DNA from 2 places in the Paraburkholderia sp. GV068 genome. Region 2 is predicted to be linked to the other one. Evidence: riboswitches for the same ligand, from Rfam matches in the RefSeq annotation. Region 2 holds a riboswitch; the other holds the start of a gene.
The links. Region 2 has a riboswitch for thiamine pyrophosphate ahead of C8K18_RS28550 (FAD-dependent oxidoreductase). Riboswitches for the same ligand answer to the same signal wherever they lie in the genome.
Positions count from the first base shown of each region.

Region 1 (4,414 bases), on a different contig from region 2:
CGCTTCGTCGTCGGTGACGCCTTGCTGCGCGGCGAACTCGCGCACGTCCTGCGTGATCTTCATCGAGCAGAAGTGCGGGCCGCACATCGAGCAGAAATGCGCGACCTTCGCGGAATCTTTCGGCAGCGTTTCGTCGTGGAATTCGCGCGCCTTGTCCGGATCGAGGCCGAGGTTGAACTGGTCTTCCCAACGGAATTCGAAGCGCGCCTTCGAGAGCGCATTGTCACGCACCTGCGCGCCCGGATGACCCTTCGCCAGATCGGCGGCATGCGCGGCGAGCTTGTACGTGATGATGCCGGTCTTCACGTCGTCCTTGTTCGGCAAGCCGAGGTGTTCCTTCGGCGTGACGTAGCAGAGCATGGCCGTGCCGAACCAGCCGATCATCGCCGCGCCGATGCCCGACGTAATGTGGTCGTAACCCGGCGCGATGTCGGTGGTGAGCGGCCCGAGCGTGTAGAACGGCGCTTCGTCGCACCATTCCAGTTGCAGGTCCATGTTCTCCTTGATCAACTGCATCGGCACGTGGCCGGGGCCTTCGATCATCGTCTGCACGTCGTGCTTCCACGCGATCTGCGTGAGTTCGCCGAGCGTCTTCAGTTCGCCGAGCTGCGCTTCGTCGTTCGCGTCGTAAATGGAACCGGGACGCAGGCCGTCGCCGAGCGAGAAGGCCACGTCATACGCCTTCATGATTTCGCAAATGTCTTCGAAATGCTCGTACAGGAAGCTTTCCTTGTGATGCGCGAGGCACCACTTCGCCATGATCGAGCCGCCGCGCGACACGATGCCGGTCATGCGCTTCGCCGTCAGCGGCACGTATTGCAGACGCACGCCCGCGTGAATCGTGAAGTAATCGACGCCCTGTTCAGCCTGCTCGATCAGCGTGTCGCGGAAGATTTCCCACGTCAGGTCTTCGGCCTTGCCGTTGACCTTTTCGAGCGCCTGATAGATCGGCACCGTGCCGATCGGCACCGGCGAATTGCGGATGATCCACTCGCGCGTTTCGTGGATGTGTTTGCCCGTGGACAGATCCATCACCGTGTCGCCGCCCCAGCGGATCGCCCACGTCATCTTGTCGACTTCCTCGCCGATCGAAGACGTCACCGCCGAGTTGCCGATGTTCGCGTTCACCTTCACGAGGAAGTTGCGGCCGATGATCATCGGCTCGCTTTCCGGGTGATTGATGTTGTTCGGGATGATCGCGCGGCCGCGCGCCACTTCCTCGCGCACGAATTCAGGCGTGATTTCGGTGACGCCATTCGGACCGAACGCGCTTGCACCGAACGCCTGGCCCGGATGCTGGCGGCCCATCATCGCGGCGAGCTTTTCGCCGTTCGGGCCGCTCGTCTTCAGGCTCTCCAGATACTCGGCGCGGCGCTGGTTTTCGCGGATCGCGATGTATTCCATCTCCGGCGTGATGATGCCTTTACGCGCGTAGTGCATCTGCGAAACGTTCTTGCCGGGGATCGCGCGGCGCGGCGTGCGATGCAGGCCCTGGAAGCGCAGATCGGCGGTGGCCGTGTCGGCCGCGCGTTCGCGGCTGAAGTCGCTCGACAGACCCGTCAACGCTTCCGTGTCGCCGCGTTCCTCGATCCAGCGCTGACGCAGTGCGGGCAAGCCGGCGCGAATGTCGATCTTCGCGTCGGGATCGGAGTAGGGGCCCGACGTATCGTAGACATAGACCGGCGGATTCTTTTCGCCGCCGAAGCTGTCGGGCGTATCCGCCTGGCTGATCTCGCGCATCGGCACGCGGATGTCGGGGCGCGAGCCCGTCACGTAGACCTTGCGTGAGTTGGGCAGCGGCGCGACGGCAGCTTCATCGACGTGTGCGTCGGCGGAAAGGAACTTCGGATTGGCGTTCATGCATGTTCTCCGTGTGTCGGCCGGAGTTAAGCGCAATGACGCCTTGCTCCGGTCCCATTCAATGTGGGGCCGCTAAGCAGGAGACGAGATGGAAGTAGTCGGAATTCGCGAGAGGTGAGGCTAGAGACTGGCTGCGAAATCCGTACGCTTCCCTGCGCTGGCATTATCCAGATCAGGTTCAAAGGGTATTTCTCACCCACGTGGCACGGACCTCCGACTTCCGTGCAACGCAGGACCCCCGCGTTAGCAGCGCACACGATACACCGGGCGGGCGCTGCTTGGCAACCCGCGCGCGATGCGTGAGTGCTAATGCGGGGCAGCACGCGGTGGTTTGCTTCGGCGGCTGCGGGCGGAGAATCGCTGCGCTCTTGCATGCGCGATTTACGCACTATGCTTGTAGTGACGCGGCATGCAGAACGCAGAACGCGGAATGCAGCACGCTATGACGCGCCGCAGCACCGGCACGCGTTGCTTAACGCGTGAAGTCGTCCGCAGCTTCCGGCTGATACAGGATTTTCTCGAGCTTCAGGACTTTTTCGGCGCCGCTCGGCGGCATGAAGTGAATGTGCTCGCCGCGCTTCGCGCCGAGCAGCGCGAGGCCCACCGGCGAAAAAACATTCAGGCGGCCATGAGCGAAGTCGGCGTCGGGCGGATAGACGACCGTCCACGTCATCTGCTCGCCGCTGCTTTCGTCGACGAGCGTGGCCTGCGAGTTCATCGTGACCACGTTGGCCGGAATTTCGCGGGAGTCCACGATCACGGCGCGCTCCAGTACGTCGTCGAGCATCTCCTGAAAACGGGCGTTCGCGCCGGGCGCGGCGGCGTGCTTCTCAAGACGCGCGACGTCGAGTTCGGTGAGGTAACACTGCTTGGTCCTTCTGGTCGTCTTCACGGCGGCTACTCCAATTCGATCTGCAATCTCTGTACGAGAATAGGTCATGCGGATGGGATCGGCCCGGCGCTCCGACAGTCCCTTGAGGGACGACGCAGCTTCAGGCAAGGAGCAGGCTGCGTCAGTCGGGGTGCCGGGCGGCGAGAAGCGGAACCGTTGCCGGCAGAAGCGTTCGCGACGGTTCGCCGGCCCTTTGCGGCGCGAGTTCCACGCGCGCGCAGCCGGTTGCGCCACGAGGGCGCAAGCGGGTGAAGGCACGGGAAGTCGGAAAGCGCATGAGTGGCCGGCGGTTATCGAATGAAGTGGGTGGCGCGCCGCTTGAAAACAGAGTCATGAGAAGACCACAGCAAAGCGGCGCGATCGACACAAGCATGTTAGCACGGCGTCTTTCAGCGACCTTGGCGGACATTTCGTTGTTGTAAGTCGCAGTGTAGAAAGTTGGCGACATCGCCCCAGCACGCGTGGACGCCGCCCGCAAACAACACAAAACAAACGGGCGAAAAAAATTTGCGGCGCGGTGTCATAACCGGCGACGCGCTTCGACAAACGTGCAGATCCTGATCGGAGCACGTCATGCAAACAGTCATCAAACGCCGGGCGCATCGGCCGTTCAAGCGGGCCGTCGCACTCGTTGCCGCGCTCGCGTTGTTGTGCGCGAGCGGCCTCGTGAGCGCGGCGAGTGCGATGTGCAGCGCGCGCAGTCCCGCCCATCGCGTGGCGCTCGTCGAGCTTTACAGCAGCGAAGGCTGCAATAGCTGCCCGCCCGCGGACGCATGGCTCGGTCAATGGAAGAACAGCGGCGCCACGCGAAGCGTCGTGCCGCTGGCGTTGCACGTCGACTACTGGAACGGTCTCGGTTGGACGGACCGTTTCTCGCAGCACCGTTTCACCGAGCGTCAGCAGACGCTTACCGATCTTGCCGGCGGCCACACGATCTATACGCCTGAAGTGTTCGTCGGCGGACGCGAGTTGCGGACGTGGTCGCAGCAGGACAGTTTCCAAAGCCGCGTCGACAAGCTGATCGCCGAGCCGGCGCAGGCGAACATCGCGCTCGACATGAAGCCGCAGCCAGGCGGCGCGTTCGATCTCGCGGCCCGCTTCGACAGCCGGACTGCGGATAGCGCAGCACGGCTCGACGCCTATGTCGCCGTCTATGAAAACGCGCTGAGCTCGCAGGTCGGCGCAGGAGAAAACCGCGGCGCAACCTTGCATCACGAGAGAGTGGTGCGGCAGTGGATCGGGCCGGTGCCGCTCGTCGGCGGCAAGCTGCAGATTCGCCGCGATATACGGCTCGACGGTGCGGATGCGAGCGCAAACGCCAATCCGTCAGTCGATAAATTCGGCGTCGTCGCCTTCGTCGAAAACGCTGCAACGGGCGACGTGCTGCAAGTGGCCGATCTACCGCTCTGCCATTGAACGCACGACGCACGCCGCAAATCACAGGAGAGTCTCATGGCCACGCCTCACGTCGTTCGCGGCAACGCGCCGCCTGCCACGCCCGCGAGCGGCGCAATCCATCCGCTGTGGGTGCGCGTCACGCATTGGCTCAACGCACTCGCCGCGATCGTGATGATGCTGTCCGGCTGGCGCATTTACGACGCGTCGCCGGTCTTCGCCTGGTTTCGTTTTCCGACGGAAATCACGCTCGGCGGCTGGCTTGGC
Region 1 is NZ_QBUB01000001.1:438,436-442,849, forward strand. It holds gene thiC (phosphomethylpyrimidine synthase ThiC) at 1-1,860, opposite strand, end outside; TPP riboswitch at 1,992-2,110, opposite strand; gene C8K18_RS02020 (GreA/GreB family elongation factor) at 2,333-2,752, opposite strand; gene C8K18_RS02025 (thioredoxin family protein) at 3,326-4,168, shown strand; gene C8K18_RS02030 (cytochrome b/b6 domain-containing protein) at 4,205-4,414, shown strand, end outside.
Region 1: another riboswitch for thiamine pyrophosphate. It lies ahead of thiC (phosphomethylpyrimidine synthase ThiC); the one in region 2 lies ahead of C8K18_RS28550 (FAD-dependent oxidoreductase).

Region 2 (4,414 bases):
GCAGGTTGATGCCGCCGTGCGCGGTGGCCGGCGAGACGGATTCCTTCAGACGCGGCGCATGCACGACGCGCTTGAATTCGCGCAGACGGTTGACCGTGGCGCGCCATTCGACCAGCGTCGAGTAACTGTTGATGAACCACGAGAACGAATCGCTGACCGTGTTGAATGCGCTGGAGATTTGCATCAGCACACCGAACGTGAAGGCACCCGCGAAATAACGCGGCGCGGCGACGACGAGCGGAAAGATGATGGCGATCTGGCCGTAGAAGCTCAGCACGAAGGTCAGGCGCTTCGTGTACTTCATGACCTGCCACCAGTTATCGCGGATGCGGCCAAACAGCGAATGGGCGTTCGTCTTCTCCGTGTCCATGCCGTTGTAGAACGCGATCTGCTCGGCGTTCTCGCGCAGACGGATCAGGCCGAAACGGAAATCGGCCTCGACTTTCTGCGCCTGATAGTTGATCGGCACGAGCGGATGACCGACTTTCTGGATCACGAGCGAGCCGACCACTGCGTACAGCGCGGCTGCCCACACCATGTAGCCGGGAATCTGCAGCGGCACGCCGCCGAGCGTGATGGTCAGCGCGCCGGCCAGCGCCCACAGGATCGTGATGAACGAGACGAGCGTGACGACCGTGGACAGCAGATCGAGCGTGAGTGACAGCGTGGTCGTGGCGAACGACTGCAGGTCGTCGCTGATCCGCTGGTCTGGGTTGTCGGCGAGGCGGTCGCGCTCGATCCGGTAAAACGCGCTGTCGTGCAGCCACTCGTTCAGATAGCGCGTGGTCAGCCATTGACGCCAGCGAAAGCCGAGCATCTGGCGCATATAGCGCCCGTACACCGCGAGGATGATGTAGCCGAACGCGAGCCCGGAAAAGATCATCAGCAGATGCGGGAAGTCGCGCACGTTCTTGGTTTGCAGCGCGTTATAGAAGTCGGCGCTCCAGCGGTTCACGCGGACGTTGATCCATACCACCGCGAGGTTCATCGCAATGATCGCGATGAGCATCCCCCACGCCGTCTTTTTTTCTTCCGACACCCAGTAAGGCTTGATGAGGCTCCATGCGGAGACTTTCTCGTCGGGCGGCAGCGCGGGGCTGACAGAAGTATTCGTTGTCATGAGCGTCCTGGGAGTGCTGTTCGATTCGGGCCGGTCCACGCGGGCCGACCCCTCGCGGGTCTTCGTATCTGTGCGTGTGCATCTATGCTGGCGCGGCGGCTGACGGCCGGGCGCCGCGGCGACTGCCGATTCTGGCGCGAAGCCCTTAAGCGAAAATTAATTCACGGCGCCGGCGCAAAGCCGGCAGTCATTGTTGCCGCCTCTGCGCGAGCGCCGCCGCGACATAACCGCCGACCGTTCGCGCGATGCCGCGTTTTCCGCGTCATCTCTCGTGGCATTGTGCCAGAGCGCTGGGCCGCTCATCCGGCTAAAGCGTAAGGCGCAAAAGGTGGTGCCGGATCAAGCCGCGCGCGGCGCGATGCGCCGCTCGTTTGCGAGCGCCGCGCCTTTTATGGTCTAATGACCTTCGACGAAACAGGGGTGCTTTGCACTTGAGCGGCGTGATTCTCACGCTGCGGCTGCGAGGCTGAGAGAGACCCTTTGCACCCGATCCGGGTAATACCGGCGCGGGAAGTTTCCGGAAGCAGCCAGTCTTCCATTCCCCGCCGGGCGGCGTACTTCATTGGAGTACGCATGTTGCCTGGCCGGCCTTGCCCGCCGGTTTCGTCCTGGGTACGCGCTTTTTGTCGGCCGTACGGAAAGGACTCGATGACCGCCTATTGTTCAGTTATGTGTTTTGCTCCTTGTCGCGCCGTTCTTGACGCGCGCTGCATTGCTTTTGTCCGTCGTATCGAAGCGGAGCGCGCACGATGAGCCGCGCCGCACAACCCGATTTCGCTGTGCTCGGCGGCGGTCTGTGCGGGCGCCTCGTCGCGTGGCGGCTCGCCGGAGAAGGACATCGCGTGGCGCTTTATGAGCGCGGCGACGCGGACGGCTCGCAGGCCGCCGCGTGGGTCGCGGCCGCCATGCTCGCGCCGCTTGCCGAAGCCGCCAGCGCCGAACTTCTGATCACGCGGCTCGGCGCCGCATCGCTCGAAACCTGGCCGCAAGTGCTGGCCGGGTTGCCCGAGCCGGTGTTTTTCCAGCGCAATGGCACGCTCGTCGTCTGGCATCACGCGGATCGGACCGAGGCGCCGTTGTTCGAAAGACGGGTGCGCTCGAACGCGCCGGCCGAACTGCTGGACGGCGGCTTCGTCACGCTCGCCGGCGCGCAACTCGGTGCGGCCGAACCCGCGCTCGCGGGGCGCTTCAACCAGGGCTGGCTGCTGCCGCGCGAAGGTCAACTGGACAACCGCCAGGTGCTGCGTGCGTTGGCGGCGGGTCTCGCGCAACGCGGTGTGGAAACGCATTGGAATACGCCCGTGCTCGATAGGGCGCTGCCGCCTGCGCGCATCACCATCGACTGCCGCGGCCTCGGCGCGAAACCCGTGCTGCCGACGCTGCGCGGCATCCGCGGCGAAGTCGCACGCGTGCGCGCGCCGGGCATTAATCTGACGCGGCCCGTGCGGCTGCTGCATCCGCGCTATCCGCTCTACATCGCGCCGAAGCAGGACGATTTGTATGTGATCGGCGCCACCGAGGTGGAAGGCGAGGACATGTCGCCCGTCAGCGTGCGATCCGCGCTGGAGCTGCTGAGCGCGGCGTTTTCCGTGCATCCGGGCTTCGGCGAGGCGCGCATTCTCGAACTGAATTCGCAGTGCCGTCCGACCTTGCCCGATCATCGGCCGGCGCTGTTGTGGGACGGCGCGCAGACGCTGCGCGTGAACGGGCTGTACCGGCATGGCTACATGATCGTGCCCGAGGTCGCCGACGAAGCCGCGCGCTTCGCGGCGGCGCTGCTGGACGGACGCATCGGCGACGCCGACGCGTTCGCGGACTGGCGGCGCGCCGCGCGCTGGAGCGAACTGTTCCACGAGCAGCGCGCGCGGGAGCCCGCGTGAGCGCCGGCCGCCGGCGCGACGCTGCGAACGCCTGCGCAATTGCCATCGACTGAACCGTATTCGAACACCATGGACATTCATATCAATCAGAAGCCGTTGTCGTTGCCCGAGGGCGCGACTGTCGCCGATGCGCTCGCCGCGTACGGCGCGCGGCCGCCGTTCGCCGTCGCGCTGAACGGCGATTTCGTCGCGCGCACGCAGCATGCGGCGCGCGCATTGCAGCCGGGCGACAAGCTGGACGTCGTGCAGCCTGTGGCCGGCGGTTGAGCGCGTTGCCGCGCCAAACCAAGCCAGCCGATCACGCAATCGCAGACGAGCGAACACGACCACGCACGACCACGCACGATCACGAGCAATCGCCGCCCGCCCCGCCTTGCCGGAGACCAGATGATGCAAATGACTTCCCCCCAAACCGCCGACGCGCTCACGCTCTACGGCCAACCCTTCGCGAGCCGGGTGCTACTTGGCACGTCGCGCTATCCGTCGCTGCAATCGCTGTCCGATTCGATCGACGCCGCGCGCCCCGGCATGGTGACCGTCGCGCTGCGCCGGCAGATGAACGAAGGCGGCGCCGAAGCCGGCTTCTTCGATCTGCTCAAGCGCCACGGCGTGCCGCTTTTGCCGAACACGGCCGGTTGCCTGACCGTCGGCGAGGCGGTAGCGACCGCGCACATGGCGCGCGAAATCTTCGAAACCGAGTGGATCAAGCTCGAACTGATCGGCGACGACTACACGCTGCAGCCCGATCCGGTCGGCCTGATCGAGGCGGCCACGAAGCTCGTGAAGGACGGCTTCAAGGTGCTGCCGTATTGCACCGAAGACCTGGTGATCGGCCGCCGTCTGCTGGACGCCGGCTGTGAGGCGCTGATGCCGTGGGGCGCGCCGATCGGCACCGGCAAGGGCGTGATCAATCCGTATGGCTTGCGGGTGCTGCGCGAGCGGCTGCCGGACGTGCCGCTGATCGTCGACGCCGGGCTCGGCGTGCCGTCGCACGCGGCCCAGGTGATGGAGTGGGGTTTCGACGGCGTGCTGCTGAACACGGCGGTGTCGCAGGCCACGCATCCCGACGCGATGGCGCGCGCGTTTGCGCTGGGCGTCGAAGCGGGCCGTCAGGCGTTTCTCGCCGGACCGATGGCCGAGCGCGAAAGTGCGCACGCGAGCACGCCGGTGGTCGGCATGCCGTTCTGGCATCAGGACGGGAGCGCCGCATGACGCAGACCCTGGCCCTGAAAGACCGCGACCTGTTCTGGCCGCCCGCCGACGAACTCACCGAAGCGACCGAACGCATCCGCGCCCGTCTCGGCGACTGGCCGCCCACGCACGCGCCGTGGCGCATCTGCCTGACCGCGCCGGATCAGCCGAATGGCGGCGATCTGATCGTGCTCGCCGATGCCGCGCGGCACGGCGAACAGAT
Region 2 is NZ_QBUB01000019.1:20,203-24,616, reverse strand. It holds gene C8K18_RS28560 (ABC transporter ATP-binding protein/permease) at 1-1,120, opposite strand, end outside; TPP riboswitch at 1,527-1,650, shown strand; gene C8K18_RS28550 (FAD-dependent oxidoreductase) at 1,870-3,000, shown strand; gene thiS (sulfur carrier protein ThiS) at 3,070-3,267, shown strand; gene C8K18_RS28540 (thiazole synthase) at 3,397-4,212, shown strand; gene thiE (thiamine phosphate synthase) at 4,209-4,414, shown strand, end outside.